2 regions of the Clostridium sp. JNZ J1-5 genome follow, and region 2 is predicted to be linked to the other one. Evidence: a T-box and tRNA genes for the amino acid it is inferred to sense, from the RefSeq annotation. Region 2 holds a T-box; the other holds one or more tRNA genes.
The links. A T-box is a leader RNA that pairs with one kind of tRNA and senses whether it is charged. The one in region 2 lies ahead of metG (methionine--tRNA ligase), so its partner is inferred to be a tRNA-Met.
Positions count from the first base shown of each region.

Region 1: it has a tRNA-Met gene. The T-box ahead of metG (methionine--tRNA ligase) is inferred to sense a tRNA for this amino acid. The anticodon was not compared.

Region 1 is NZ_CM132773.1:1,765,916-1,782,892, forward strand. It holds gene spoIIE (stage II sporulation protein E) at 1-1,194, opposite strand, end outside; tRNA gene ACWW38_RS08505 (tRNA-Met) at 1,430-1,506, opposite strand; tRNA gene ACWW38_RS08510 (tRNA-Met) at 1,525-1,600, opposite strand; tRNA gene ACWW38_RS08515 (tRNA-Leu) at 1,605-1,693, opposite strand; tRNA gene ACWW38_RS08520 (tRNA-Met) at 1,738-1,814, opposite strand; tRNA gene ACWW38_RS08525 (tRNA-Met) at 1,825-1,900, opposite strand; tRNA gene ACWW38_RS08530 (tRNA-Leu) at 1,904-1,992, opposite strand; gene ACWW38_RS08535 (S1 domain-containing RNA-binding protein) at 2,206-2,610, opposite strand; gene ACWW38_RS08540 (FtsB family cell division protein) at 2,664-2,936, opposite strand; gene yabQ (spore cortex biosynthesis protein YabQ) at 3,014-3,409, opposite strand; gene yabP (sporulation protein YabP) at 3,417-3,707, opposite strand; gene ACWW38_RS08555 (RNA-binding S4 domain-containing protein) at 3,797-4,069, opposite strand; gene ACWW38_RS08560 (HU family DNA-binding protein) at 4,134-4,409, opposite strand; gene yabN (bifunctional methyltransferase/pyrophosphohydrolase YabN) at 4,511-5,956, opposite strand; gene ACWW38_RS08570 (putative polysaccharide biosynthesis protein) at 5,983-7,518, opposite strand; gene spoVT (stage V sporulation protein T) at 7,616-8,167, opposite strand; gene ACWW38_RS08580 (peptidylprolyl isomerase) at 8,325-9,344, opposite strand; gene mfd (transcription-repair coupling factor) at 9,401-12,913, opposite strand; gene pth (aminoacyl-tRNA hydrolase) at 12,936-13,505, opposite strand; gene ACWW38_RS08595 (S1C family serine protease) at 13,676-14,863, opposite strand; gene ACWW38_RS08600 (ATP-binding protein) at 14,910-16,328, opposite strand; gene ACWW38_RS08605 (response regulator) at 16,329-16,977, opposite strand, start outside.
Region 2 is NZ_CM132773.1:2,252,614-2,269,590, forward strand. It holds gene ACWW38_RS11000 (methyl-accepting chemotaxis protein) at 1-298, shown strand, start outside; gene ACWW38_RS11005 (uracil-DNA glycosylase) at 467-1,024, shown strand; gene ACWW38_RS11010 (SNF2 helicase associated domain-containing protein) at 1,302-4,568, shown strand; gene ACWW38_RS11015 (hypothetical protein) at 4,696-5,157, shown strand; gene ACWW38_RS11020 (polysaccharide deacetylase family protein) at 5,218-6,159, opposite strand; gene ACWW38_RS11025 (hypothetical protein) at 6,182-7,753, opposite strand; gene ACWW38_RS11030 (sensor histidine kinase) at 7,836-9,230, opposite strand; gene ACWW38_RS11035 (response regulator transcription factor) at 9,226-9,915, opposite strand; gene ACWW38_RS11040 (hypothetical protein) at 10,158-10,643, shown strand; T-box leader at 10,879-11,132, shown strand; gene metG (methionine--tRNA ligase) at 11,223-13,163, shown strand; gene ACWW38_RS11050 (DUF3298 and DUF4163 domain-containing protein) at 13,231-13,980, opposite strand; gene ACWW38_RS11055 (DUF445 family protein) at 14,347-15,873, shown strand; gene ACWW38_RS11060 (trypsin-like peptidase domain-containing protein) at 16,006-16,977, shown strand, end outside.

The sequences.
Region 1 (16,977 bases), 490 kb from region 2:
ACACATTGAGTTCATATTACAGCCACTGCATACTCTATCCGCCAAATTTTCAATAAGAGCAGCACTTTTATTTTTCATTACTAACTTATCATTGTCTGCAAGGTCACTAAGGGTTCCGGATATATTGTATAGCACGTGAGAAAAACTTCCTAACCTTTTTAACAACATGTCTTTAATCTTATCCACGTAATCTCTATTTAAGTATTCTTGTTTTCTCTCCCAGTCCAGTTCTAAATTTAACTTGTCATATATCTTATTAGGAATTATAAAAAATACCACTACAGCAATAATTATTTCTATTAACTTGAATTCTATACTTATATTTGAATATAGCTTTAATATTAAAAAAGTAATGAAATAAGAAAAACCACTTAGTAGCTTTCCACTATCTTTAAAAATCCCTGCAATTAATCCACATAAGCCATATACACTTATAAATATAAGTATATTACTCGATGATATACCAATTATAGTACCAATTGCTATACCACTTGCGGCACCTACAGTACTCCCATTTATGTAACTCAATATTAGTATAAACATTAGAGCAAATATATTTCTTAACGAAACTCCATTTATACTTATTCCCCAAGTTCCTGATAAAATTAGTGATATTAATATAGATACACTTATTATCTCTTCACTTGTAAATAAATGCTTTGTTTTAAATTCATTTAGGCATAATATAGAACGCTCTAGAATAAAATATAATGGTAAAATACATATCATTTGAAGAAAAGCAGTTAAAAAAGCAACTTTAAATGTTAAACTTCTTATAAGGAACTCACACATTAGCAACTCAAAAAAAACTACACTAAACATAATGGACATAACAAACTTCTTTGAACTTTTATTTAATAGATAACTTAGAGCAGTTACAGTACTTATAGCAATTAAATATTCAGGTAGATTACTAACTTTATTATATAAAGATATGTATCCTATAAAGCATCCTCCCGACGCAGGGATTATGTACTCATCTTTATGAAAAGACATTACTATCAAAAATGCTATGCCAAAAGGCGCGGTAGTATTATCCATATTCAATAGCAGCACCCTGCTAATTAATATAGATATCACAAAATAAGTTAGATTTCTAAATATCCATATATACTCTATCCGCCCTTTATCATTTTTATCTATTTTAGATTTTTTAGCTCTTTCATAAGGAAATATTTCTGCCCCATATTGCATTTATAACACCTCCGATTCAGTAATAACTAAATAAAATTATATCAGAGGTCTATGGAAATAAATGTCATTTAGTAAGACAAGCTTTGCTTTTTCGTAAGACATATATCCTAGAATTTGTTCAAAATTTTACTGACACCGATTTTTTTCTACTTCATTATCTCAAACTACTCATTTTAATTTGTATCGAAAATAAAAAAATAAAAAATCCATGAAGTATAACTTCATGGATTTTATTTGGTAGCGGAAATAGGACTTGAACCTACGACACTTCGGGTATGAACCGAATGCTCTAGCCAGCTGAGCTATTCCGCCATATAGTCAAAAAATAAATGGTTGCGGGGACAGGACTTGAACCTGCGACCTTCGGGTTATGAGCCCGACGAGCTACCAACTGCTCCACCCCGCGATATTGGTGCCGGAGACCGGACTTGAACCGGTACGGAGTGTTAGCCCCGCAGGATTTTAAGTCCTGTGCGTCTGCCGATTTCGCCACTCCGGCGTACAATCCATTTTTCAATGAATTGTATAAATATTAATTTTTAATGGTAGCGGAAATAGGACTTGAACCTACGACACTTCGGGTATGAACCGAATGCTCTAGCCAGCTGAGCTATTCCGCCATAATTTAAATGGTTGCGGGGGCAGGACTTGAACCTACGACCTTCGGGTTATGAGCCCGACGAGCTACCAACTGCTCCACCCCGCGATATGGTGCCGGAGACCGGACTTGAACCGGTACGGAGTGTTAGCTCCGCAGGATTTTAAGTCCTGTGCGTCTGCCGATTTCGCCACTCCGGCGCATTTAATAATTAAATACTTTGCTATATTTGCTTGTTGCCGCATCTCTCAGCGACATAGACTATTATATATTAATGCTGTAGGATTGTCAACTAATTTTTTAAAATTTATTTCAAACTTCAATTTGCTTATGTATACCCTTGATATACTTGAATTTGTTTAGTTACCAAAAATAAAAAGGACTATAAATAGCCCTTTATTTAATATTCTTAATCATCCTTTTTTAGAATATTTATTTCCTTTTACATTTTGATGCTTCTTCAAATCTTGGAATCTTTCTTCACTATCCTTTAGGAACTTAGAAATTGCATCTTCAAAATTAGTAGTAGATGCTTTAGCCTTTTCCTTTGTCCAATCGATTTCAGCAGGTTTTGATGATTTTTTATTTACCATAGCTTGCTTTATAGATAAACTTAATCTTCCATTATCATCTACAGATATAACTTTTACTTTTACTTTATCCTGCTCTTTTAAATGCTCTCTTATGTCTTTAACGTATGAGTCTGCTACTTCGGATATGTGTACTAGCCCTGTTTTCCCCTCCACTTCTATAAATGCTCCAAACTTAGTTATGTTGACTACTGTACCTTCTAAGATACTCCCTAACTTTAAGGCCATGTTAATAAAATTCCTCCTTGATATGTTTATATTAAATTATAAATAAGCAATATTTAATTCTTTTTCTCTACTACTACGCTTTCACCTTGTTTTATAAAGCCTAGCCTTTCACGAGCCAATTTTTCCACATACCTACTGGTCTCAGACATATTTTTTTCATCTATCAATTGCCTGTTCTCTTTTGTTACTTTCTGAAGCTCAGATTTATATTCACCTAATTGAGCCTTTTTACTTTTTATAGTTATTTGTTGACTCACTAATATGTAGCAAACATATAATAGTATAAAAGTAATAGCTATACCTTTAACCTTAGATTTCTTTTTCATATATCTTTACCTCTAAAACTTTTATTTTAGCTTATATTTATATTTTAGTTTCGTTTTAGATTTTATTCAAGGAGTTTTTACTTATTTTTATCTATAATCTTATAAAGTATCAGTTGAAATGGATATAAAAATATATTTCTGGTTACTCTTAGAAATGATGTTATAAATTTTATACTTCTATACTGAGCCTTTAAAAAGTGTTTACTTAGCAGCTTTAGGTAAATATATAATCCTAAAGCAATATATAAATACAAATATACTCCTACATAAACATAAGTACTATAAATTAAAAAAATAAAAACTGATAATCCTGCAAAAATCCAAAATAGTATATCTTCAATGAATGTCAATACTCTATCCGGATTTTCAAATCCTCTAATAAGCCTATATATATCAAATAGTATCCCCGTAATTATCCCTGCTAATATACTATGCAAAATTAAGTTAAATTGATTCTCTAATGATATTATCATAAAATATTTACCTAAATAGCTTAGCTATGATACTTTCTTTATCTTTTTTACTTTCCATAGTTGTATATATACAGGAATTGATACGTCCTACAATCACAACGTCACCGTTTTGTACGTCTAACTTTTGCATTTTTAAGTCTTGTCCTTTTATTGTCAAAGTGCCTAAGGTAGTATCGAGGACTATTGTTTTATCATCGAAACATATAACTTCAACTACTCCAGATAGAACTAACTTATTTCTATTTTCAAGAGTCAGGTTGCTTTTTTTGTTTTCGTTACCTTCTCTTTTTAATTCCATGAACACCCCTCCCTTTTTGTAACTATATATATGCTACCACGATAGCTAATATGCTACTTTAGGCGAAGTGTGATTTAAAAAGCAATGTATTATTCTTCTTTCTGAGCCTCTTCTGATTCATCAAAAATTATTTCATACATAAGTTTAGCATCCGATTTTGTAACATGATGAGATATATTAACAATTTTTGCTTTTAATGATCCTTTAGCAAATTTAACTTCTATTATATCATTTTCATTGACTTCTGTGCTTGGCTTTGCCACTTTCCCATTTATTACAACTCTACCGCTTTCACATGCTTCCTTAGCAATAGTTCTTCTTTTTATTATTCTTGATACTTTAAGATATTTATCTAGTCTCATAGCTACCTCCTTATTGATAAAAATAAAAAACCTAGATTCACACCCAGGTTTTTTATTTAAATTATTACTTATTTACAGTATCTTTGAATTCTTTACCAGCTTTGAATACTGGAACAGTTGATGCTGGTATAGTTATTTCTTCTTTAGTTCTTGGGTTTCTTCCTTTTCTTTCTGCTCTTTCACGTGTTTCAAAAGTTCCAAATCCAACTAATTGAACCTTTTCACCTTTGCTTAGAGCTTCTTCAACACTTTCTATAAATGCTTTTAAAGCTAGCTCTGCATCCTTTTTAGTTAATTGGCTTTTTTCTGCCATACTTGTAATTAATTCTGCTTTATTCACTTTTGTTACCTCCTTAATTTAATCAATAAATAGTATAGAATTTAATTCTTCATTAAAATTAAAAATCCTCTTTTTTATGTGAACTTTTAATTAAAACTAACTTATTGTTGTTTTGACATCTCCCAAAATTTATTCATCTCTTCTAGAGACATATCGGTAAGTTTCTTACCTAACTTTATACTATTTTGTTCTATGTAGCTAAATCTGTTTATAAATTTATCTATAGTATAATTTAATGCAACTTCGGGGTCAATGTCAAGCAATCTTGATACATTTATTGTACTAAATATTAAATCTCCTACCTCTTCTAGTATTTTTTCCTTGTTTTGGGATTTATATACCTGTTTTACTTCATTACATTCTTCAATTATTTTATCTAGAGCTGGTTTCGCATCATTCCAATCGAATCCAACTTTAGCAGCTTTTTTTTGTATTTTTTCAGCTCTCATTAGTGATGGTAAACTTCTAGCTACATGTTTTAATTCATCAGTATAAGTTTCTAATGCTTTTTCTTTTCTCTTTATTTCATCCCAATTTACTAGAACTTCATCAGAACTACCAACTTTGACTTTTCCAAAAACATGAGGATGTCTTTCTATAAGTTTAGTACATATTCCTTTAATTATATCTGAAATATCAAAATAACCTTCTTCTTTTCCTATCTGAGCATGGAAAACAACCTGAAGTAATACATCTCCTAACTCTTCTATTATCTTATCTTCATCTTGTTCATCTATTGCTTCTATAACCTCATAACATTCTTCAATCAGATACTTTTTTAAGGATTCATGGCTTTGTTCTCTATCCCAAGGGCATCCATCATCTCCACGTAAAACCTCCATTATGTCAAGTAAATCGTGAAAGTCCTTTGCAGCTTCTAAAGCTTTAGGAATATATATGGATGTTAAATGATCAATGTCTTCCTGTCTGTCTAATTCATATAGATGTATTTTTCTGATACTTTCTAACTCTTTAACTCCAGCTGCCCTTATAAAGTATATTTCCATATCATCATTAAAATATTCCAATAACCTTAATTTTACTTCGGAAGCTATAAACTTATTATATACTTGAGTTACAATAGTGCCTAGCCTTTTATCTAAAATTTGATTATTAATGTCAAAAGCATCTATAATCTTTACACCGTTTATTGGATCTATTCTCAGACTTTCCATCATAGCATCAACAAAACTTATAGCAGGAAATATATCTATATCAATGTTTTCTTTTTCACATAAATTAATTAAAATATTTACAGACTTTTCTGCTATAAGAGGATGCCCAGGTACTGCGTAGACCAAATCTCCCAGTTCTTTATGCTTATTAACTAAATCTTTAGCTATTGCTTCATAAACATCATCAAAATTATTTAAAGTTTCATAACTATTATCATATGTTTTAAACTTAACTCCGGCTTCTCTTAAGTATTCTACGTTAGGATGAATTTCTGTTCTAAAGAAAACATTATCACTATCTTTTAATAAATTAAAAGTTCCCATAGTAATTGCTTCTTTACTTCCAGGTCCTAATCCTACAATCCTAATCATATCTATTCTCCTTTTGCAATTCTAAATTATCTTCTACTTCTTCTTCTCGCTAACTCATTATAATCCACTACTTTAAACATTAAAACTAGTATTATATATACTATTATACCTACAAGTATAGCAATTAAACAAGAAATGGAATTACTCATTGTATAATTATAGACCTTTACGTATATAAAAACAACTGTTACTATCATTATAATCGAAGCATACGCTGGTTTTATTAACCCTTGATACAAATCAAATTTAACACTTAAAGTTCTCTTTAGCAGTGCCATATTTAAAACCACAGCAGTTACATAAGCTGCAAATGTACCGATAATTGCTCCATAAACATTTATGCTTGGTATTGGAACTAATATATTCGTTACTATCATTTTAACTATACATCCTATTAACAAATTAATTATAGGCATCTTCTTTGATGTAGTTGCCTGTAAAATTACCGTGGTTGCTTGAGCTAGTATTATGAATGGAATAGACAATGATGAATACTTTAATATTAATGCTCCTTCTGCCTGACCTCTAAAAATTAGATTTAGTACTGGTGAGGCTAAAAAGTAAAGTCCACAAAGAGATGGTAATGCTATAATCATAGATATTTTTATAGCAGAAGTTATGTTTCTATGTAGCCTTACTTTATCCTTGAGTATGTAAGCTTCTGAAATAATAGGAACTACCGAGGCACACAATGCTGCTGAAAGCGTAAGTGGGACATTTACTATAACTGCTGCTTTTCCTGTTAGCTGTCCATACAATATAGCTGCTTGTCTAGAATCAAAACCTGCTTGTAATAATTTCTGAGGAACCATAACAGAGTCTATAACATTCATTATGGTTCCCACAGCCGCCCCAAGGGAAATTGGTATTGCAATTCTAAGTAACTTTTCCATTACATCAGAATTAAAGTTAACTTTTCTTATTGCAAATTCTTTTCTTACTTTTCTGTACTTACTATATAAGTACAGACCACCTAATATACCTCCTGCTGCTGCACCTAGAGTAGCTCCTCCTGCTGCATACTCTATTCCTTTAGGAATAAGCATTATGACTAAGCCAATACCTATAATTACCCTAGCTATCTGCTCTAATATCTGTGATATAGCTGTTGGAGTCATATTCTGAAGTCCTTGAAAGAAACCTCTGTACACACTCATAATAGCTATAAAAAAAGGTGCCACTGATAAAGCTATCAATGAATAATAGGCTTTTTCATCCCATCTAAAAATCGTTATTAGTTGATGAGAAAACATAAGCATTGCTAAGCTTGTACCAGCTCCTAAGAGAATCATTAGTAACAATGCTTCCTTTAAAACTTGAAATATTCCTACTTCGTCCCCTTGTGCATTTTTTTCAGATATCATCTTGGACATTGCTAGCGGAACCCCTGATGCTATAGCAATAAATAGCATATAAAGGGGATATGCTATTTGATAATAGCCTAATCCTTCATCTCCTACAAGTATTGTCAATGGGATTCTAAAAAGCATCCCTATTGATCTTGAAAATATACCTGCAGCCCCTAGAATAAAGGTACCTTTTATTAATGATTGTTTTTTCAAAATAATACCTCCAAATTGCATACTCAATATAAATATTTATATTTATTTTTTAGAGATATTATTACTGAAAAAACAAAGGCAGCTAAGCTGCCATTGTTTATTCCATTTGTTTTCCTAGGAATGAAGCAGCTGTATCTGCTAGTTTCATCTCCACTTCGCCAAATTTAGCATTATCCTCTTTTGAAGCTATAATTACAGCACCGATGGCATCTCCTTCAGCAATTATAGGAGATATTACTTCAGCAAAATATTTGCCTTCTATATCTTCATCTTCTATTAAAGGAACCATCTTATTTGCTCCGTCTCCTAAAATAACACTTTTTCTCTCTTCCATTATTCTTTCAACTTCTGTACTTACTTTTTTGTCCATATATTCTTTTTTAGAAGTTCCACTTACAGATATCATATTATCTTTATCACAAATAAGTACTATATTGCCAGTAGTTAATTGTAATGCCTCAGCATATTCTTTTGCAAAGTTGCTTAATTCTTCTATAGGTGAATACTTTTTAAGAATCACTCCGCCATCTCTATCCGTAAAAATTTCTAATGGATCTCCTTCTCTAATTCTCAAAGTTCTTCTTATTTCTTTTGGTATTACTACTCTTCCTAAATCGTCTATACGTCTAACAATGCCTGTGGCTTTCATCTAGTTTTTTACCTCCTTATTTAAGTTGTTTATTTATTAGAAATATATTTTTCAGTAATATTATCCGTACTAATATGAAATTTTATACACAAATGTATAGGTTTAATTTTAATACTAAAAAAAGATGATACGCTATGTATCATCTTTTTTTTGAAAATTAAACTATTTTATCTTCATATATTTTTATTTTTGCATTTGCTTTTACTTCCTCTATCTTTTTGTTCCATACATCATTCTTTTTACTGCTCTCTAGTGTTGACTTTACTTGCTGTTTAACTTCTGCAAAAGATTTAACAGGTTTGTTTTCCCTTTTAATACATTTTATTATATGATATCCGAATTGACTTTTAACAACTCCTGATATTTCTCCATCCTTAAGTTGCATTGCTGCATCCATGAAATCTTCGTCAAAACCTGAGTTTAATGTAGGAACTACTCCAAGGTCTCCCCCTTTATCTTTAGTTCCATCAGTACCATATTTCTTTGCAAGCTCTGCAAAGTCAGCACCTTTATCAAGCTCTGCTTTAATTGACTTAGCTTGAGCTTCATCACTAACTAAAATATGAGCTAAATGAAGTTTTGTAGGCTCTTCTGCCTTAACAGGATATTTATCTTTATGAGAATTATAATATGCTTCAACTTCTTTATCATCCACTTTAATGTCTTTTCCTACTACTTCCTGTAACTTTTGTAAAATTATATTTCTTTTAATTATTTCTTTTAAACTATCTATTGTCACATTTTGCTGACTTAATTGTTCTTGAAATTTCTTATCATCTGTTATTCCTTGGGATTTCTTGTATTCATCTATTTGATTACTTACTAACTTATCTAATTCTTCTTGCTTAGGAACTACATTCATTTTTCCTGCTTCTTGAATAAGTGCCTCTTCAATAGTCATTGAATTTAGTATCTTAAGTTTTGTATCTTTTAAATAACCTGCAGCTTCTGCATTTTGAGCATAATTCTCTCCGTATTGTTGTTTAAGTTGTCCTACAAGCTGTACTGTCTGGAAATTTGAATCTAATTCTCCTCTTGTTATCTTCTTATCTCCTACCTTAGCTACTACAGTCTTTGCTATAGCTTCAGGTGTTTTCTCTATCATATTACATCCAACTGCTGATACTGCAAATATCATTATTGCTGCAGCTGCAACAAGCTTTTTTATGTTTTTCAATTTTTTTCCCCCGCTTTTCATGTATTTTTTTGGCATAACTTTATTTTATCATAATTTTATTTGGTTTCAACCATAGTTTCCATATATTCAAGGAATTCTTTTAAGGTTTCAATAACTTCTTCTCTCTTCACATCCTTTAATTGATATCCTAGTGCTGGTTCTTCTCCCATCTTAAATATAATTTTCCTATTATACTTTTTCATTATACCTCTTATAAGATCTTGACTTATAAAATTTCTGCTTTCAAATCTTATTTCTATCTCTGAAATTTTTTCTTTAATCTCTACTATTCCGATTTTATTAGCAACACTCTTAATATAAGCAATATTCATAAGGTTATATACAGACGGTGGTATATCAGAGAATCTATCCTCCAGCTCTTCTTGTATATCCATAATTCCTTCTTTTGAATCAAGGCTTGCAATTTTCTTATAGACTTCAATTTTTTGTACTTCATCGTTTATATAACCACTTGGTATATAAGCATCTACTTTAATATCTACAGTAGTTTCAAATGGTTCCTTATCTATCTGCCCCCTAACTATTTTCACAGTGTCTTCAAGCATTCTACAATATAAATCGTATCCTACTGAAGCCATATGACCATGCTGAGCTGCACCTATTATATTTCCAGCTCCTCTTATCTCAAGATCTCGCATTGCTATCTTAAATCCTGATCCTAATTCGGTAAAATCTTTAATGGCTTTTAGCCTTTTTTCTGCTACTTCTGTTAATACCTTGTCTTTTCTATAAGTTAAGTATGCATATGCAATTCTATTAGTCCTTCCTACTCTTCCACGAAGCTGATAAAGCTGCGATAATCCAAATTTATCAGCATCATATATTATCATAGTATTTGCATTTTGAATATCTAAACCAGTTTCTATTATGGTAGTGCACACAAGTATATCATATTCATTCTTCATAAAATCAAACATAACCTTCTCAAGTTCTCTTTCAGCCATTTGCCCATGTGCAATACCTATTCTTGCATCTGGAAGTAATTTAGCTAAATAAGTAGCCATTTCCTTAATGGAGTTCACTCTATTATAAACAAAATAAACTTGACCTCCTCTATCAATCTCCCTCATTATTGCATCTGCTATAAGTTGATCATTAAATTCAACCACATAGGTCTGAACAGGATATCTCTCTTCTGGAGGAGTTTCTATTACACTTATATCTCTTATACCTGTAAGCGACATGTGAAGCGTTCTAGGTATAGGAGTTGCTGTTAAAGTCAATACGTCAACATTTTTCTTTATATTCTTTATTTTTTCCTTATGAGTAACTCCAAATCTCTGTTCTTCATCAATAACTAAAAGACCTAAATCTTTAAACTGAACATCTTTTTGCAATATTCTATGAGTTCCAATTAGAATATCTACATTACCAGCTTTAACCTCTTTTAAAGTTGATTTTACTTGAGCCGATGTTCTAAATCTGCTAATCATATCTATCCTTACGGGAAAATCTGAGAATCTTTGCACTAAATTATTATAATGCTGTTCTGCAAGAATTGTTGTAGGCACTAAAAAAGCTACCTGTTTTCCATCCATTACAGACTTAAATGCTGCTCTTATTGCCACTTCAGTTTTTCCATAGCCTACATCTCCACAAAGCAATCTATCCATTGCCTTTCCTGATTCCATATCTTCTTTTATTTCCTCAATAGCTACAACTTGATCGGGAGTCTCTTCATAAGGAAACTCATCTTCAAATTGCTTTTGCCAGACGGTATCCTTTGAAAATTTATGTCCTTTAAGAGTAGATCTTATAGCATATAATTTTACTAGATCTTCTGCTATTTCGTTTATTGCTCTTTTAACTTTATTCTTTGTTTTAATCCATTCGTTTCCGCCAAGCTTATTAACTTTTGGAGATTTTCCTTCTGTTCCTATATACTTTTGAACTAAATCCAGCTGTTCCACCGGAACATATAACTTGTCTCCAGAATTATAACTAAGTTCTAAATAATCCTTTTTATGTCCTTGTACTTCTAATTGTTTAATACCTTTATATACACCAATACCATGATTCGTATGAACTACATAATCTCCAGGCTTTAACTCAGTAAAGCTTTTTATCTTTCCTACGCCTTTTTTATTTATCTTTGTACCTTTTCTTTTAGACTTTCCAAAAACTTCTTTATCTGATATAACACTTAGCTTTAGCTCAGGGTAGTCGAAACCTTTTAATTGATTACCAAAGGTTATTACTACTTCCCCATATTGAATGCTGTCTACTACATCCTTATAAACACTCTCAATCTCTCTATCTCTAAGGGTTTCTACTAATCTCTCTCCTCTTGGTCTAGTTCCGCTAAGTATTATAGTTTTATATCCTTTAGATTTTTTATCTTTAATTTCTTCTATAAGTAAATCCATCTTACCATTGTATCCACTAAGGCTTAACTGACGAAATTCATCCTTATAGTCAGATGTGAAATGCTTATCTCCTTTGTTTATCATATCTAAAATTATAAGGTCAGATGATTTTAATCTCTCATTTATTTCTTCTTTATCAACCAATAACTCGGATTGTCTTAGCAGTACATTACCTCTTTGAAGCAATTCAGTATAGTTATCTGTGAACTCAAAGTATATACTATTTAACTTGCCCATACATCTCTGTGAATCGTTTAATATCAATAAACTATTTTTCATATAATCTAAAAAACTAGAGGTTTCTTCATAAAAATAAGGCAAGAAGCTATCTATACTTTCGAAACTCCAGTTTTCTTTTAAAGCCTCCAGATTAGCTAACGTAGTGCTCTGTATTCTCTCTTTTGCTTCTTTATTTTTATTCAAATTTACTAAAACCTTTTCTAGGTCACTTTTTATACCTTCATAGCCTTTTTCAATATTATTTTCTGTTAATACCATCTCTTTAGCAGGAAATATTTCTACTTCATTGAACTTGTCTATGCTTCTCTGAGATTCAGTGTTAAAACTTCTTATAGAATCAATCTCGTCTCCAAAAAACTCTATTCTAAAAGGAATGGATGATACTGGAGAATATATATCTAATATACCTCCCCTTATGGAAAATTCGCCTTTACCTTCAACTATACTTACTCTCTCATATCCGCTTTGAATTAATTTTCTACCCAATTCTTCAAGATTAACTGTATCTCCTATAGATAATCTAAAAGTATATTCCTTATAAAGTTTAGGAGATATGTATGCAGCAGCAAGAGATTCTATGGAAGTTACAATAATTTTTTTACCTTCTCTAAGCATCTCTCTGATTACTTTTAATCTTTCCCACCTAAGGTCTCCAGATATAGCATATATATTATAAAAAACTATTTCTCTGGTTGGAAAATAATATACATTAGGTAAATAAAATGACAAATCCTCATATAAGTTTTTCGCTTCCACGTCGCTATTGGTGAATATAGTAATAGGCCTTGTCTCACTCTCATATAATCCACTTATAAAATAGCTTCTACCTGAATCCGAAATTCCAGTAATCTCTATGGGGAATCTATTATTGCTTATGCTATTTAATATATCTTTAAATTTTGTACTTTCTATTAAAGGTTGCATTAACCCCTTCAACCTCATAAAATATCCACCTCTCATATTACTACTCTGCCCTAAATCCATTAAACTTGTTCATGGCCTCTACAGTACCTTCTGTTATTATGCTCTCTACTGCTTTACTAGCTATTTTAAATGTTTTACTTAGCTTTTCTCTATCTTCTTCTGAAAATTTACCCAAAACATGGGAAACTAGATTATTACCTGAGGGTTGACCTACTCCTACCTTTATTCTAGGGAATAAATCACTTCCTAAATGGGCTATAGTGCTCTTAATTCCATTATGTCCTCCCGCACTTCCTTTTTCTCTAATTCTAAGCCTACCTACTTCAAGACTAATATCATCATATATTAATATAATATTTTCGTTAGGTATTTTATAAAAACTCAAAACCTCTTTTATACTTTCACCACTTAGATTCATATAAGTCATAGGTTTAAGAATTAAAACTCTTTCTGATCCTATTCTTCCATCGCCATATATACCTTTGAATTTTTTCCTATTTAAATCAATATTATACTCTTCCGCTATTAAATCTATAATATCAAACCCTACATTGTGTCTTGTATGCTCATATTCTTTTCCCGGATTGCCCAACCCCACTATCAAATACATAAAACTATACCTCCAAAGTTGCCTTTATCTTTATTATACCTAAATATAATACCTTAAAAACATTATTTTATAAAGTTAAACTTAACTTAATAAACTCTGTAAGAAACTATTATAAATCCATTATGTAAAATGCTTAAACCCATGAGATTACCTCCCACGGGTTCAAATATCTATTTAATTTCTTTTATATCAGTAAGTGTAATATTTATATTAATATTCTTTCCTCGTCTCCATAACTTTACCTTAATAGTATCTCCAATTTTATGCTTTTCTATAATTTCTGTTATATTTTCAAATTTAGTAATGCTTTGTCCATCTATTTCTATAATAATATCTGTAGGTCTAACCCCTGCTTTTTCTGCGCCACTTCCCTTAATAATTTCACTAACATATACACCTTTAATTCCACTGCCATCTTCTGATACTGCATCTCTTCCATATATGCCTAAACGCGGTCTTGCAACTCTTCCATACTTCATAATTTGTTCTATAATTGGATTAGCTTCGTTTATAGCTATAGCAAAACCTATTCCTTCTACATTTTGAAACTGGGCGTCTCCAAGTTTTAAACTATTTATTCCTATAACCTCTCCATCTGCATTACATAGGGCTCCCCCACTATTCCCTGGGTTAATAGCTGCATCTGTTTGAAGCACCTTATATATAGCTCCTCCATATTGAATTTTTCTATTCCTTGCACTGATTATTCCTGATGTTACAGTCCCTGCAAACTCCTCACCTAATGGATTGCCTATTGCTATTGCAAGATCACCTACACGAACTTTTGATGAGTCCCCAAACTTAGCTGTTGGTAGGTTAGTAGCTTCTATTTTTATTACTGCCAAATCTGATGTAGGATCTGCACCTATTAACTTAGCCTTAATATAATTTCTTCCATTTGCCAGCTTTACTGAAATATCATTTGACCCTTCTATAACATGGTAATTAGTTACTATATATCCATCAGAATTAAAGATTATTCCTGATCCACTATCTTTGTTCACATTTCCTAATGGACTTGAAGAAGTTTTTACTATTCCTACTACTGTAGGTCCAATCTTTTCTGCAACTTTGGCTATTTCATTTTTATTTATACCTAAGCCTACCTTTTCTTTATCAGAATCTATTGCTTTGATATCAGGTGTCTTATTATTTTCTCCTAAAATTTCAGAATACTTTTTATCAATAATATAATTCGATGATATTGCTCCAGATAGTATCGCTATTAATATGAATGCTATTTCTCTAAAAAATTTTTTTATTGTATATCTTCGTTTTCTAAACTTTATTTCACCACATTTATCTTCATTTATACTTTCCCAATTTACTTCTTTTACATTTTCATTATCTTCATACAAATACATCACCTCCATAGCTTAAATTTATCACTTGTAGATATCCCCATTATTTATGAGCTCTTTTTAAAGTAAATATAAACTTAACTCCTTTATTTTCTTTATTCTCAAACCATATATCTTCTCCATGTTGAGTAATTATTCTCCTCACTATAGATAATCCTAGTCCTGTACTAACCTTAGTAGTTCTTGATTTGTCGCTTTTGTAAAATCTCTCCCAGATACGCTTAGCATCTTCCTCAGGGATGTTAGGTCCATCATTATATATTGATACAAAAACCTTTTGCCCCTTAACCTTTGTCCGTATATCTATGTTTCCTCCCTCTTCAACATGTTTTGTGGCATTGTCTACCAGGTTAGTTACTACTTGTATTATTTTATCTTTATCTGCCAGCACGTATACATCCTTATCGTCTAGCCACACATCTACATTAATCTTTTTAGACTTTATAATAGTTTCAAACTTTATAATAGAAAGTCGTACGATTTCATTAATATCCTGTTCTTGAATACTTAAAGTAAACTTTCCAGCATCTATAGCTGATAAGTCTAAAAGATCATTTATAAGCCTTGTCAGTCTCTGAATTTCTTCGTAAGCAATGGATAAATAATAAGTTTCTTTTTCCTTCGGGATAATACCATCTAATATTCCTCCTATAAAACCTTTTATAGATGTAATAGGAGATCTAAGCTCATGTGATACATTTGATATAAAAGTTCTTCTGTTGTTCTCTACCTCCTGTAGTGAATCTGCCATTGAATTAAAGGACTTAGCAAGTTCTCCTATTTCGTCATCAGATTTAATATCTACTCGTTTTCCAACTTCACCTTGAGATATTTTACCTGCAACACTATTTATCTTTTCTAGAGGTTTAATTATTATCCTCTGTGAAAAATAGTATATGATAATGCTAGAAGCTACTATAGCTAGAATTGCTGACATCCATATAATTTGGTAAACTCTCCTTAAAGGCTCTTTTATCTCTTGCATTGGAGTATTCATTACTATTGTTCCTTGGAATACTTCTCTATACAATATAGGAATTTCATAAGAGTGTACTTCCATTTTTAAAACATCGTCAAAAAAATCTTTTTTTTCAATAATCTTACCTTGTCTTAACATCTCTAAATCTTTTGTTAAAAGCTGATTTCCTATAAACTTTTTATGGTTAGGATTTGATGTTGCATAAACATATCCATAACTATCTAACAAAATTATATCTGTAGACGAATAGTTAGAAACATACTCTAAAATATCATTTGTCTTACTTATAGGTGTGCCTCCATATAAATACTGTATTGCAGCATTTGCAACTATCTGTCCCTCTGCTAAAATTTGACCTTTCCTCTGATTGAAGAAATATCCTTCAAACCAAAATGACAAAAATGTAGCCAAAATAATAAAGCTTATGGAAATTATTAAGGTATAAGTTGCTACCATCTTAGAAAATAGGCCTTTCTTTCTCATCTACTTCACCTCAAACTTATACCCTACACCCCAAACAGTCTCTATTTGCCAATTAGGGCCTCCTTGTAGTTTTTCTCTTAATCTTTTTATGTGTACATCTACTGTTCTTGAATCTCCAGGATAATCATATCCCCACACTTCACAAAGCAATTGTTCCCTTGTAAACACTTTATTTTTATTACTTGCAAGATAATATAGCAATTCAAACTCTTTTGGAGGCATCTTTATTTCATTGCCTCTATATAAAACTATATAAGAATTTATATCAACGGAAAGCTCTGGGAATTCAAGCACTTCCTTGTTTTCACTTTCTACATTATATCTTCTAAGTACAGCTTTAATTCTAGCTATTAGTTCCTTTGGTTCAAAAGGCTTTACTATATAGTCGTCTGCTCCCAATTCTAAAGCTAAAACTTTGTCAAAGGTTTCTCCTTTAGCAGTTAACATTATAACTGGAGTTTCATATTCTCTTCTTATCCACTTTAATACATCTACTCCATCAATATGGGGCAGCATAATATCTAATAAAACTAAATCTGGTTTATAATCTAAAAAGACTTCTTGAACAGATTTTCCATCATAACATGTTCTAGTAGAATAACCTGAATTTTCTAAATACATTTTTATAACTTCGCATATATTTACATCA
Region 2 (16,977 bases):
TTCTGTTAATGAGACAGGGGAAACTTTTGAAAATATATCAAAAAATATTGAGAGTATCGCTAGTATGATAGAAAATGTAAGTAAATCTCTAGGTAATATGAATAATGATAAAGAAACAGTTATTCAAGACATTCAAAATGTTTCTGCAGTTTCAGAAGAAACAGCAGCTTCATCTGAAGAGGTTTCAGCAGCTACTGAAGAACAGGCAGCTGCAATGCAGGAGTTAGCTGGATCTATAGGAAAATTAAATTCAATGGTACAAGAATTATCTGAAGCAATAAATATATTTAAAATATAAAAATTTCAGAAATCTCAGGGACAGTCCTCGAAATTGTAAAGGACTGTCCTTAAATTTTTCCTGAATTTTATCTTGTAAAATTTAAAAAATTAAGGGACTGTCCCCGAGATTTTATGATATCATATAAGAGGAAATGTATGAATTAAGATATGCTAGAGGGTGGTTTGTATGCTTCAGTGGAAAGAATTATATGAAGAATGCAGTAAGTGTAATATGTGTAGATTAGGCACTAGTAGAACTAATATGGTTTTTGGTGAAGGAAATCCTAGAGCTAAGCTGATGTTTGTTGGAGAAGCACCAGGAGCAGACGAAGATAGAACGGGAAGACCCTTTGTTGGAAAAGCAGGACAGCTATTAGAAAAGGCACTTAGAAATTTAGATTTGCAAAGAGAAAGAGATTATTATATAGCAAATATATGTAAATGCAGACCGGCAAATAATAGAAATCCACATGATGATGAAGCAGAAGCATGTCTGCAATACCTTAGAAACCAAGTAGCTCTTATTAAGCCTAAGATTATAGTTTGCCTTGGAGCAATACCAACTAAATATATAATTGGCCAAGAATTCAAAGTTACAAGGGACAGGGGTAAGTGGATAGAGCGAAAAGGAGTATACATAATGCCTATATTTCATCCTGCAGCATTACTTAGAGATGAGAGTAAAAAGCCTTTATTTTGGGAGGATTTAAAAGAAATAAAGAAGAAATATGAGGAAATTAAATAATAGTAATTAGTATGCATACATAATTATGATTAAAAAATAAATTAAAAAGAGAAGAAATCTTAAGGAATCTTAAGGGACAGTCCCTTAAGATTCTTTCCCTTAAGATTCTTTAATTAATATAATAAACGAATAGCAAAACTGTAAGATAAATTAGGATTGTACCTAGTGCATTTTTATTTTAATTAATGTTTCTTTTTCCAATGTTTTGCACTAAAATAGTTAATATATAACCATGGTAATTAATATTAAATATTTAATATGTAAACTTTAAATAGAGGTGACTACTTTGATTTCAATCAATGAAAGATCCATAAGGAACCTAACCAGTAAAGGTATTTATGAAAGAGGAGAAGACTATTATTTACAAGGGAACGTTTTAAAGATAGATGTTAAAACGGTTAAAGATAATGATAGTGGTTTTGAGGTGCTTTCCATTAAAGGTAAAGTTAAATCGGATAATAGCAATAAAATATACGATTCTAGTGTTTCTATAACAATGTATGGTGGAATTACAAATGTAAATTGTGATTGTCAAGCATTTATGAACTATTTTCCGTCAGTAGGCATGTGCAAGCACGTAGTAGCTATACTTTTAAAGTATGTAAAAGAAAAAGATAAGATTATTACTGCAAAGGGTTCAAAGGATATACAAAGACTCATTAATAGATTAGGCATTGGTGTAATATCTAGTAATGATGCAAAGAAGGAACTTGATTTGAATTTTATATATGAACATAAAAGCTTTAACTCTGGATTATCATCCTTGGAGCTTAAAGTAGGAGAAAACAATTTATACATTGTTAAAGATATAAAAGAGTTTATAGAAGCTATCATAAATAAAGATAGAGTTATTTCCTTTGGAATAAATTTTACTTTTAATCCTAAAATTCATGAGTTTAAAGAAGAGGATAGGGAGATAATAGAAACTCTTAAAGAAATTTATGAAATAGATAAAAGTCTAAAAGCCATGGGAAAAATCTCACAGATGAACACTTTTTTTAAGGGAAAAAAAGCTTATATTACTGATAGCCATACAAAGAGAATTTTAAATAACTTAAAAGGAAGAAATATAACATTTAAATCAAATCAATATGAATCAATTAATACATTAGTACTAGAAAAAGATATCCCATTAGAATTCAGCATGTATATGGATAATGAACATATTTTTTTAAAACAGAAAGGACCGTCCCCGATTTTTTTGACTAAAGATATGGAATATGTTTATTATAATAAAAAGATTTATAATCCCTCAAAGGAACAGATGATGATATTTGAGGCTATTTATAATCTGTATAACAGTAATGAAGATAGTATGATAAAGTTTAATTTGGAGGATAAAGAGGCTTTAGCTTCATACATATTACCTACAATAAAAAAAATTAGTTCTGATATTAACGTAGATCCTATGATATCAAAGGATTTTTATGAGAAACCTTTAAATGTTAGATTTTATTTAGATAAATATAGGGAAGGTATTAGTACAGAAGTTAAGTTTAGTTATGGCAATTTAGACATAAATCCTCTAACTAGTAAACAAATAAAATCTGGAGAAGGTTTCTTGATTAGAGACATAATTGAAGAAACTAGAATAATTAAAGGACTATTAAAACTGGGCTTTGAAAAACACAGAGGAAAATTTATATTAAGAGAAGAAGACAAAGTAATAAATTTTATAAGTAACCAGATAGAAGAGCTTTGTAATCTGGGTGAAGTATATTATTCTGAAGAGTTTAAAGATATAAAAGTATACAGCACTCCTAAGATAAATTCTAGCATAAGAATTGATAATAATAACTTACTAGAATTTCAGTTTGACACTGAAGGATTGGATAGAGAGGAACTTAGAGATATATTTAATTCCATAAAGGAAAAAAAGAAATATTATAAGCTTAAAAAGGGAGGATTTATCCCTATAGAATCAAAAGAGCTTGAAAACTTTTCTAATATGATTGAATACTTAAATATAAAAGATTCGGATTTTCAAAAGGAAAAGATGCTTTTATCCCCATATAATGCACTATATATAGATGAGGTATCAGGAGAAGACGGATTAAATATAAATAAAGACAAAGCTTTTGAAAATTTAATAAATAATATTAAAGAAGTGAAGGATTTAGCATATGAACCAAGCGAAAAGTTAAATGGAATAATGAGGCAATACCAAAAGTTTGGATTTAAGTGGCTTAAAACTTTAGCTAGCTGTGGGTTCGGAGGAATATTAGCAGATGAAATGGGACTTGGTAAAACACTTCAAGCTATAGCATTTATAGAATCAGAAGTAGAAAAAGAGAATGAGCCTAGTCTAGTTATAGCACCAACCTCACTTGTTTATAACTGGAAAGATGAAATAGAAAAATTTGCACCTAATATTAAAACATTAATAATATCAGGAGACAAAAGAGAAAGAAGACAAAAATTAAAAAGAGTAGAAGAGTACCAAGTTATAATCACATCTTACCCACTTATAAGGAGAGATGTAGAAGAATATAGTGATATAGTGTTCAAATATTGTTTTTTGGATGAAGCACAGTATATTAAGAATCCCAATTCTATAAATGCAAGATCAGTAAAGGAATTAAAAGCTAAAGCTTATTTTGCTCTTACAGGAACTCCAGTAGAAAATTCACTTACAGAGCTTTGGTCTATATTTGATTTCATTATGCCTGGATATCTTATGAGTCATAGTAAATTCTTGCAAAAGTATGAAATACCTATAATCAAAAGTGGCAATCAAAATGTATTAGAAGAGCTAAATAGACATATAAAACCTTTCATATTGAGAAGAATGAAAAAAGATGTTATACAAGAACTTCCACCTAAAATAGAACATAAAATTCTAATAGAAATGACTAAAGAGCAAAAAAAACTATATGCAGCCTATTTAACTCAATTTAAGGAAGATATGGCTAAAGAAATAAAAGAAAAAGGATTTAAGAAGAGCAAACTTAAAATTTTATCTATGTTAACAAGACTAAGGCAAATTTGTGATGATCCTTCTATTTTTATAGAAAATTATAAAGGAGATAATGGAAAAATGGAAGCATTAGATGATTTGCTAGAGGATAGTTTAAGTTCAGGACATAGAATACTCCTGTTTTCACAATTTACATCTGTACTAAAAAATATTGAAAAAAGACTAATTAAAAATAAAATTGAATATATGTATCTAGATGGAAATACACAAATGGAAGATAGAGTAGGTTTAGTTAATAGCTTTAATGGCGGAAAAGGACAGATATTTTTAATATCCTTAAAAGCTGGAGGGACAGGGCTAAATCTTACAGGTGCAGATACTGTAATTCATTTCGACCCATGGTGGAATCCAGCTGTAGAAGAACAGGCAACAGATAGAGCCCATAGAATAGGCCAAAAGAATACCGTTGAAGTTATAAAACTTATTACTAGAGGAAGTATAGAGGAAAAAATATATAACTTACAACAAAAGAAGAAAATGATGATTGATAATGTTATAAATAAAGAGGAAAACAATAGCTTAATTTCTCACATGACTGAAGATGAAATTAGGGAATTATTTGTTTAAATAAGAAATTTTATATTCATCTGACCACTATAATAATTTAGTATTTAATACAAAATCTTAAAATAAGTAATGCCAATAGATACAATAAATATAAAAATTTATAATTATTTTTAAGAGGATGATATATTTGATAGAAAAAATAGTTAGATTTATAACAAAAAAGAAAAAAACTATATTAGAAAAAGACTTAATTGAGACAAGAGATAAATTCAGAGAAGTAATATATAATAATGGCAGCCTATTAGATCCAGAAATAAATGAAAAATTAGTAAGTTTGCAAGGGAAAATAGAATATTTAATAGAAAAAGATTATCATGAAGAAATATTAAAAGGACTTAATGGAATTTTAATAGAATTAATAGACAAGAGTATTGAAAACAATAAGATAGCAGCTAGTTCAGTTAAAAAATTAAAAGAAACATTAATACAATATGAAAAATTTATAGATGATTTAATAGTGAAGTTTCAAGAAAAAGAGAATTGTGAGAGAAACATTGAAGTAGAATTTAATAATAAGTCTATGGAAAAGTTTGAGAATGTAGTAGAAAATATAAGGGAAGATATAAATAAGGATAAGGGTGTATTTTAAAAGCCTTAGCGTTGAATGCTTCAACACTAAGGCTTTTAATTAAAATATATTAAAGTATTTTTATTTTGCAGGTTTGTAATCTTTTAGAGTTTTAAATTCATAACCTTGGCTTTTCAAATATTCTATTACTTTAGGCAGAGAATCTGCAGTAGTAGCTTTAGTTGCAGCATCATGCATTAATATAACAACTTGATGCTGTTTTCCAACAGATTTTTTTACGTTTTCTATAAGTGTAGCAGCTGGCACATTGAGTCTTTCAGCATCTCCGTTTAAAGCATTCCAGTCTACATAGATGTAACCAGCATTTTTTGCTACTGCTTTAAAAGGAGCTCTTTTTTTACCATAAGATCCTCCAGGAAAACGAATTACCTTGCTGTCAAAGTTTCCTAATATAGAAGTTAGAACTTGGTTAGTTTTTTCAAATTCCTTTAAAAAGTTAGCTGATGAACTATATATTTGATTATATTCATGAGAATAAGTATGATTAGCAATCATATGGCCTTTAGCAGCTTCTTCTTTAATTAAATCGGGATATCTTTCTGCATTTTTTCCAATTACAAAGAATGTAGCTTTTACATTGTAATCATCTAAAACCTTTAAAACTCTAGGAGTTATATTTTTTGTTGGACCATCATCAAAAGTTAAAAAAACTTCTTTTTTTGTTGGATTTGTTTTAGTATTATCTGCAGGTTTATCAGCAGGCTTATTAGTAGCATCTGTAGTAGATTTATTTGGGTCATTGCTTGTATTATTATCTTTATTTGTTGCATTAGGCTCATTTGTTTTAGAGTCCACATTAGTTGTATTTTTATTTGTATCCTCTACTTTATCTTTATTACCTTGAAGAGTTTTATTATCTTCTAATTTCTTATCAGATGCAGCTTTGTCAGATTTATTTAAAAATTTATTTCCTACAGCAAAGCCTATAGAAAATAAAAACATAAAGCTTAGAACTATAACAAGAATTCTTCTTGTATTCCTTTTTTTTCGTAAACTTCTCAACGCTATCCCATCCCTTGACATATTATTTTTGTAGTTTTTTCATTTGTTCATCCCATGCTTTAACATAATTTCCGGTAGCCCATTGAGACATTACAGCTGTTTCACTATCATTTAAATTTATTACTTCTAATGGATTAGCTCCCAAATTATTATTAATAATAGTATATATGAGAAGCTTGTCTTTTGTTATAACTACAACAAAGTTTTTATTGGGAGAGGAATAGGCATCCAATGCTTCTGGAACTCGTTGCTTTATTATACTCCAACTAGGAAATAGTGAATCATAACCAACAATATCTCTTGAAGGAATTAGAGGTATATCAAAGTCTCCAAAAGACTCTTTAGAAGTTTGAGTAACTGAATCTAAGCGACCTCTAAGTATCCATTTACCGGTTTTACGAACAATTCCAAAGTCAGCATACCCAGGAGCTTGTTCAAATTTTTGCCTATCATTAAAGTCTAATGAATTTAGATAAGCTGCAGCTCCTTGTTTCAGCGATTTTATACCTTGTTCACCTACCAAATTTGATATTAAAATGGGGTGACTATTTTTATTATTTATTGTATCTAAAGCATAAAGCCTTAGTAATTTATGTTTATGGCCTGTATCCTTATTGTAATATGAATCACCATCTAATTCCAATGAGATATAGTCATCTCCTACAAAAAGAATATCTACACCATTAGTATAGGTTTGACCATCAATAATTATATCACTTTCTTTAGATTTTTGTGCAATATTTTTATTAAGAGGATGAACCATTATTTGGCTGTTTATGCTATTGTTGCTTACCAGATGTTTTGAATCAATAAACCAAAAACCGCTTTTCCTAGGAACAAGTAAATATGGCAGCTCAGATATGGTAGGTTTCACTGAACGATTATCAAAATTAATCCAAAGAGTTCTATAAGTAGGTATCTTTATATTGCTGTTTTTTTGATTAGAGGAATCTTTAATTTCCACTGGTCTATAAGATTTTAAACCAAGTAATAATCCAGAATTAAATTGTTTCATAACTTCAGAAGCGTGTAAAACTTTTTTGCTGTTTATAACTTTATCATGAACTTCAGGGTTGAAAGGCATATCTGCTTTATTAGGCTTTGCACTCTCTTTTTCTTTTCTAGTTAAGACGTAGAAAATACCATCAATTGAAGTTAATATAGTGTTATTATCAGTCATTATAAAGGATGCAAAATAGTTATCATTGTAAGTTGCTGTTATAACCTGAACTTCTGGTTGATTAATTTCTAGAGATTCAGGGTTTATTTCATATTTACTTACTAAAAAGCTTCTGCTATCAACAGTTTTTATTTTAAATTCTGGAGAATCACATACCTTATCTAATAAAACTAATTTATTTTTATTAATATAGACAGTTTTACCTATCTGACTTTTTGCCGTATTATCTCCTAAGGAGTCGTTATTGACATTATAGTATTTTTCAACAAGCCATTTCCCACTAATGGCCATTTTATAATCAGTTGGTGGTACTATTTTAGCGGTATTTGGAATTTCTTTTCTGCTACAACCAAATAGAGATAAAAACAGTGTAAAAATTACAATAAAAAGTAAAGGCCTTTTAATATAATGCATTAATTAAATCCTCCTATAACATATTACAAGTTTAAAAGTTACAAAAGGTAACAAAATAATTAAAATTATGATACAAGTTTATTTAATTATCTATAGGCAATGTTACTAAAACTTCTGTACCCTTATTTTCCTCACTTAGAATTTCTAAAGTACCATTATGCAGTGAAACTATTTCTTTGCAAATTGAAAGGCCTATACCATTTTTAGATTTACTGTTTTTACCTTTATAAAATTTTTCCGTAACTTTAGGTAAATCTTCCTTTGATATACCACAACCAGTATCTTTAATGCTAATTAATATATTATTTTCTTTGAGAGATACATTTATGGTTATTGAACCTCCAGAAGAAGTAAATTTAAAAGAATTATCTAATATATTCATAAATAGTTGTTTGAGCCTATTCTTATCTGCAGATATATTTGGAATAGAATCTTTGTAAATAACTAATAGCTTGATATTATCACGTTCAGCTCTAGGGGACAGTTGCTTTTCAGTATGATTTAATAGATCTTTTAAATCAATACAATCTTTTTTTACTACAATTTTTCCGGATATAAGTTTAGAAAAATCAAGAAGCTCGTCCACTAATAGACTCAATCTATCTGACTCCTCTTCAATTATGTTTAAACCGTCTTTAAACTCTTCTTTATCTTCAGGACCGCATAAATTCAATGCTATAGCCCAGCCTTTTATGGAGGTTAATGGGGTTCTTAATTCATGAGACACTGAAGCAATAAATTCATTTTTTAAATTTTCATTTTTAAGTATTTCTTCTGACATGTAGTTTAAAGTATCTGTTAGTTTACCTAACTCATCGTCAGAAGTTTTTTCGATTTTTTCATTGAAATTACCAGAAGCCATTTTCTCAGCGCCTAAGGTAATCTCTTTTATAGGTTTCATAATTTTACCAGCAACAAATATACTAATTATACTAGAAAGTATAATTACTGTAATACCTATTAATATTAGAAAAAAAGAAATTAAATGTATGCTTTCATCCACATTTTTTAATGAAGTAATAAACCTAAGGACTCCTTCAATATGATCTCCCTTTTTTAATGGAAGTGCTACTGACATCATAGTTTCATTTGTATTTGGGAGATGGTAGACAGTGGTGCCTAATTCTCCAGCTACAGCTTTAGTGAAGTCATTAGATGTGATAGGTTCAAAGCTGAAATAGCCTATTGAATCCATAAGTATATTACCTGAAGTATCCAAAATTTGAACTTCAGCAGAAGTATTTTTCCAAAACACATCTATATCGTCAGATACGTTTTCTTTAAGTCCTGTAGAAGATAAATAAGTATTGTAAAATTCAGTTGATAACCTTATCTGATTTGACAACAGGTCTTTAGCATTATTGTAAAAATAGTTTTTAATAGAAGTTATTAATACTATCTCACATATAATTACAGTTAAGATTATTATTAAAAAGTAACTGGCTGTTAATCTTGTTTTTATGGATTTCAAATTAATCCTCCTTCCACCTATATCCCATGCCCCATACAGTTTCTAAATAGTTAGGAGAGGAAGGGGAATCCTCTAACTTATTACGAAGTCTACGTACATTTACATCTACTATTTTAGGGTCTCCAACAAAATTATATCCCCATACTAAATCTAAAAGCTTATCCCTACTTAAGGCTTTATTTGTATTTTCTATAAAAACCTTTAAAAGTAAAAATTCTTTTGGAGTCAAATTAAGTTTTGTATCATTTTTATAGGCAATTTTAGAACTAAGATCAACTTTAAATGGACCAGAAACTAAAATGTTTGAAGGTTCATCCTTAGAGAAAGTCATACGTCTAACTATAGAATTAATTCTTGCGGATAATTCTAGTGGGTTAAAGGGTTTAACCATGTAATCATCTGCACCGAATTCTAGACCTTTTATTTTGTCTATATCTTGTCCTAAAGCAGTCAGCATTATTATCCCTATGTTAGGATGGTCTTTTCTTAATATCTCACATACTTTAAATCCATTGATTCCAGGAAGCATAATATCTAAAACTACTACTATTGGATTTTCAAGTATTACTTTTTCTATTCCTTCTTCTCCGGAAGAGGCTTGTATAACTTCAAAGTTTTGCTTTTCTAAAGCTAACTTTATAAATTTTCTTATAGATTCTTGATCTTCAACAACTAGTACTTTGTTATTCATTAATGTACCCCCGTAATACAAATAAACTAATAAAATTTAAGTCATATAATATATTATACCGCATCAAATGTTATAAAAAGTAACATAAGGGTTAATTTTATTGTTATAACTTTAAAGCAAAATATCTTTAATTATATTGTAATATTAATGATAAGATAATATAATAGATTAAAATACCAGTAAGAGTCAATAATTGAAATATAGGTAATTTTATTAAAAGATTTTAATAAAGAGGTGTAAAAATGGCTGAGAAAAGATTGAGTGTATTGAGAAATTTTAAAAGAAACATACCTACTAATGCAGGGGAATCTCTAACTCAGGTCTTAAATAGGTTTATAGATGCATTTGTAACTCATGAAGAAGCTGCATTAGGTGGATTTTGTGTCCATGAAGAAGTTAAGCATTTAATGACAGCTTTAGACAATGAAAAAGAGATACACATAAGAAATAACGAATCTTTAGATAAAGTAACTGAAATTTTAGGTGGAGTTCTAAAAAGAGAAGATATTTCTCAGGAAGAAAGAAAAGATATATACAGAGTGCTCAGTCAACTAAATAACATACATAGAGAAAGTCAGCTTCAAAAATCTAGACATGTAACTTCAAGAGTTATAGCTGCTATGGGTGTGGCAGGTTCAATAGCTATTTCTCTAGGAACAATTTTAATACATGAAAAATACAAAACACAGAGAGAAAGAGAAAAATGGAATAATTACTTTGATAGATGATAATAATATTGACATATTGAGTAATCTATCATAATATTTTAAATAAGGATTTATCTGATGACTACCATCCGTAATACTCCAACTTCTAAAGTGGGAGATAACGGCTGTTACGTCCCTAGATAAGGGCTTACCTAAAGGATAACGACTTCTAAGGAGTAAAACTCCTAAGAATTCTGTTAATAACCTTCAGTTGGAGAAAAAAACTCCACCTAAAGCCAAGAATCCTCTTTATAAAACAAATGCGTTGAAGAGAAGAGTAGTAAATGAAAGTGCTTAAAAGAGAGCCAGGAAAGGTGAAAACTGGTGGCATGGAAGTTTGCGAAGATGGCCTTGGAGCATTCTATCTGAAAATTTTAGGATAGTACGGGTGCAACCGTTATAATGCAAGGTGATAAAATCGGTCTAGCTAGATTGAGGAGTCACTTATAGAGGTTTTTGTCGTGAGGCAAAAACGAAATAGAGTGGTAACGCGTAAATTATGCCTCTAAGCAAGTATACTTGCTTAGAGGTTTTTTTTATTAGCATATATAGTTGAGTATACATGGAATCTTCTCAACTTAAGAAAAAGGAGGAATTAACATGAATAAAAAGACTTATTACATTACTACCCCTATTTACTACCCATCAGCAAATCTACACATAGGAAATACTTATACAACTGTTGCAGCAGATGCTATAGCTAGATTTAAAAGACTTACAGGATATGATACATTCTTTTTAACTGGGACAGATGAACACGGACAAAAAATTCAAAGGCTTGCAGAGGGAAAAGGAATTACACCTATTGAATATGTAGATGAAATAGTAGCAGGTATAAAAGAATTATGGAAAATAATGAATGTAAGTTATGACAAGTTTATAAGAACTACAGAAGACTATCATATAGAAACAGTTCAGAAAATATTTAAGCAATTATATGACCAAGGTGACATATATAAGAGTGAATATGAAGGACTATACTGTACTCCATGTGAGTCTTTCTGGACAGAAACACAGCTTGTAGATGGTAATTGCCCAGATTGTGGAAGACCAGTTGAAAAGACAAAAGAAGAAGCTTATTTCTTCAAAATGTCAAAGTATGCAGATAAGCTTATTGAGTATATAGAAACTCATCCAGAGTTTATACAACCTGAATCAAGAAAAAATGAAATGTTAAATAACTTTTTAAGACCAGGTCTTCAAGACTTATGTGTATCAAGAACTTCCTTTAACTGGGGAATACCAGTAACATTTGATGATAAACACGTTATATATGTATGGATAGATGCACTTGCAAATTATATAACTGCCCTTGGATATGACCAACAAAATGATGAATTATATCAAAAATATTGGCCTGCAAATGTTCATCTAGTTGGAAAAGATATTTTAAGATTTCATACAATTTATTGGCCAATTATGCTAATGGCTTTAGGTCAACCACTTCCAAAACAAGTATTTGGTCATGGATGGTTATTAGTTGACGGTGGCAAAATGTCAAAATCAAAAGGAAATGTAGTAGATCCAGTAACATTAGTTAAACATTTTGGAACTGACGCTGTAAGATACTATCTTCTTCATGAAATACCTTTTGGTCAAGATGGATTGTATACAAGTGAAATCTTTATAAAAAAGACAAATTCAGATCTTGCTAATGATCTAGGAAATCTTGTAAACAGAACAATTGCAATGATAAACAAATATTTTGAGGGAGTAATTCCAGCACCTACTGCTAAAGAAGCAATAGATGAAGAATTAATTAGAATTGCTCTTGAAGCACCATCTAAGGTAGAAGGAAGAATGGATGCATTAAAGCTTCCAGAAGCATTAGACGAAATTTGGACAGTTGTAAGAAGAAGTAATAAATATATAGATGAAACTATGCCTTGGGTACTTGCTAAAGATGAAGATAAAAAGGAAAGATTAGGGACAGTGCTATATAACTTAGTTGAAAGTTTAAGAATGGTCTCCGTAATGGTTTCGCCTTTCTTACCAGAAACAAGTGAAAAGATTAATAAACAATTAAATGTAGATCTTACAACTTGGGATAGTTTAGCTTCCTTTGACGGCACAAAAGCAGGAGCAAAGGTAGGAGAGGGAGAAGTTATATTCCCAAGAATAGATGTGGAAAAGAAATTAGAAGAGCTTGCAAAATTACAAGAAGAACAAAAAAATGCATCAGAAGCAGCAAAAGCTCCAGAAATAGCACCTATGAAACCAGAAATTACAATAGAAGACTTTGAAAAAATTGATTTAAGAGTAGTTAAAGTAATAGCCTGTGAACCAGTTAAAAAAGCAGATAAACTTCTTAAGTTAAAGGTTGATTTAGGCGGAGAAGAAAGACAGGTTATATCTGGAATTGCAAAATATTATAAACCAGAAGAATTAATAGGAAAGTATGTTGTGTTAGTTGCTAATCTAAAACCAGTTAAATTAAGAGGGGAATTATCACAAGGTATGATACTTGCAGCTTCAGATGATAAAGATAAATTATTTGCAGTAGATCCAGGTGAACTTCCAACAGGAAGCGTAGTTAGATAAGATTATATTTCTTATAAATTAGGCTGCTTACAAAGATAAATGTAGGCAGCCCTTAATTGTATAAATATCAATTAGTTTTAAATTTAGATAGTGGAATATTGAATTGAGGAATACCTGATGAATAAGGAGCTATTTCATATTGTTGAAAATATATAATTAAATTGCTATTTTCAATTACAAAGCATGGATTGTCTGACATACCTTTAAAATCTTCTGAGAAATAAAGATTAGGATTCCTGATTATCTCATTTTTTATTGTTTTATCAATTATGCCCTTATAGTCTAATTTGCCTTTAAATATATCTTTTAAATCTAATACTTTTCCTGTATTAAGATCTATATTATAAGACTTTCTTGTAGTACTTCCGTGAGCTCCACCAGTATATTGGTAATAATCAATGTACATACTTAACAAATTATTATCCTTTGATAAAATTTTATAGTTAACAACAGCGGAATAGTTAGGCATTGAAATATCGTATTTTTTACATTCTTCAAAGTATTCTTTTGCCATTTCTTCAATTTCATTTTTAAAACTTATGGCGTCTTTTTCAAACATAGAATTAATTTTTTTCTGAAGCTTTAAATCTTTTAAGCCGCTAACTACAGGGATTTTTAAATCTATTTCAGTTAATTCATCTTTTGTGTTTACGACCTTTGATGTAATGTTTATAGAAGAATTTTTAGAAGCAATGGATTGTGTATTAACATAGCCTTTGGAAGGAATTGAATCAAAGTTTTGGTTTGAAGTTGTTACAAAAGGTGATGTAGAAGCTGCTATAGCTGCTGCTATGCTCAGGTATGCTATTTGTTTCATTATAAGTTCCTCCTTATACATATATAGTTTATTCTCTTGCTAATAAGTTTACTTTATTCTTATTTGAAAATAATTAAGTTTTAGCTACAGAAAAGTTACAAAAAGGGGACGGTTATGAAATATTACCTATATATTATGTAATATTTGTATGAAAATTTAATTTGCATATTTAAATTTAAACCCAGGTGTAGTAAAATTACTATTGTTGAAATTCCACTAAGATTGTAATATATTGAAATGACAGGTATGATTAAATTAGTTGGTAATACTAGTTCATAGATGGTAAAAGTTTTAAACTAGTTTCCTAATATAAATGCTAATTTAAAATTTAGCCAAATATCAGAATAAAAGGGGAGTGTGCAAGTTATGCCCTATACAAAATTTTTATTTTCAGCCATAATAGGTGCAATTATAGGTTATATAACCAACTGGTTAGCAATAAAGATGTTATTTCGTCCGCATACAGAAAAGAGAATTTTTGGTATAAAAGTACCTTTTACACCAGGACTTATTCCAAAGGAACAAGATAGGATTGCCAAAAGTACAGGGGAAGCTGTAGGAAAGCATCTTTTGACTAGTGAAACTATGGTAGAAGCTTTAAGAAATAATGGAATGGATGAAAAGTTTAAAATCTGGGTAGAAAATAAAGTATTAAATATAATAAGAAGTAATATCTCCATAGGAGAACAACTAAAAGAAGTATTAGGGGAGAAATTTAATTCTTCTATGGGTTATATAAAGCTTAAAATAGCAAGTTTTATATTGAGAACTATAAGAAAAGATAAATTTAAAGAAGAAGTTGAAAATTTAATTTTAAAAGAAATAAAAAAAGAACTTTCTAAAAATCCGGAGATTATATTAGAAAATGTCTATTATAAAGATATAAGAAATAACTTATTGAAAAAGGCTGAAGAGTATAAAAATTCAAATGAGTTTAAACAAATATTGCAAAATATTATAGATGGAAAAATATCAGAATTAGAAAATTTGGATAAAACATTGGAGGAAGTTATTCCAATTGGGTTTGTAAGCACAATTAAAGTGTATGTATATAGCAGGAATCATGACATTGCCATGGCTATTAAAAATATAATGAAAGATGATAGCGTACAAGAAAAGATTAAAAAGGCACTATCAGAGATGATAAGCAGTAATGTAAATTCTCTAGTAGCTATGTTTCTAAATCCAGATACTATTTTTAATAAATTATCACCGGCTATAGAAGGTTATTTAAACAAGGAAGATAACCAAAAGGAGATTGCCCTTTTTATAAATGACTTAATTGATAAGCTTTTACAAAATAAGTTATCAGATATACTGTTAAGTCTTTCAGATGAAGGAAAAGAGAAAAATGCTAGAGCATTAGGCAATATAATAGTAGATAAAGTAATAGACACTAAATTAATTAATGAAATATTTACAGCTACAGAAAATAAATTAAAAAACAGCGGAACTATAGAAGAGTTACTTAAAAATAATAATATTGATGCAGAAGTGATTTTAAAGAATTTTATCACTGATAAGCTTAACTATATTACTGAAAACAAGGAAATTGAATGTAAAATAGGGGAGTATGTGGACACATTTGTTGATGATATAATGAAGATAAACTTATGTAATGTTTCAAAGGATAATGAGGATAAAATATCAAAAGTAACGTCTAAATTAGCAGAAGAGATATTCGAGAGATTCCTAACAAACAGAGCAGGAGAATTCATTAAAGCTTTTGATATAAGTAAAATAGTTGAAGATAGGATAAACTCTTTTGAAGTATCCTTTGCTGAGCAAATTATTCTTGAAATTTCAAGTAAAGAATTAAGTGCTATAACATGGCTTGGAGCTCTACTTGGATTCATTATGGGCCTTGTATCTTCGGTTATTGCAGCGTTATAAAACGTAAGACTTTTAAAGCCTTACGTTTTTTTTAATTCATACGATAATATAGAAATATAGTAAAAACTTTCTTGCTATGCATTTTTGTACTAAGATGTGTATATTAGCTTATATTAAAAGGGGGTATATTAAGTGGTTATAAGGACTAGACATTCGTTAGCAATTTTTATTTTTTTATCTATTATTATATTTATGCCTAGTTATTTGGCACAAGCTATTGATATCAAAGACAATCAAATTGTAGACAAAAATAAAACTTGGACTATAAAGTTTAACAAGGAAGTACAATTAGATAGTTTAACCAAGGAAAATATTTTAGTAACAGATACTAGTAATAACAAGATAAATGTGGAACTTAAATTAGGAGGGGATAATAAGAGCGTTATAGTTAACCCTCCAGCTAATGGATATGAAGCGGGGAAAAAATATACTTTGAAGATTGGCAATAAGATGCAATCAAAAGACAATAAAAGTTTAAAAGAAGAAATTATATTTAATTACAGTATAAAAGAAGATGCTAATAAAGAACTTACTACAAAGGAAATAGTAAGCAAATATGGTAAAGCAGTTGTTTATGTAGAAATAGAAGATAAAAATCATATTCCAATAGGAACTGGAAGTGGATTTATAGTAAATTCTAACGGGACAGTTGTAACTAATTTTCATGTAATTAAGGGAGCAGCATATGGAAAAGTAACTATGCAGGATGGAACTAAATATGAGATGGAGAGTGTATTAAATTACAATGAGAAGCAAGATATAGCTATTTTGAAGTTAAAGAATACAAGTAATCTACCAGTGGTTATATTAGGAGATTCAGATAAAGTAGAACTTGCAGATGATGTAATAGCCATTGGAAGTCCAGAAGGATATAGTAATACTATTTCACCTGGGATAATTAGTGGATTGAATAGAACTGGAAGTAGAGGGTATAAAGATATACAAACTACAGCAAGTATAACCCATGGTTCTAGTGGAGGAGCACTGTTTAATAAGTTAGGACAGGTGGTTGGAATAACCTATGCAGGGTTCGAAAGCTCAGGAGATTTAGGATTTGTAATACCTATAAACGAAGTAAAGCTATTTTTATCTAACTTTAATCCT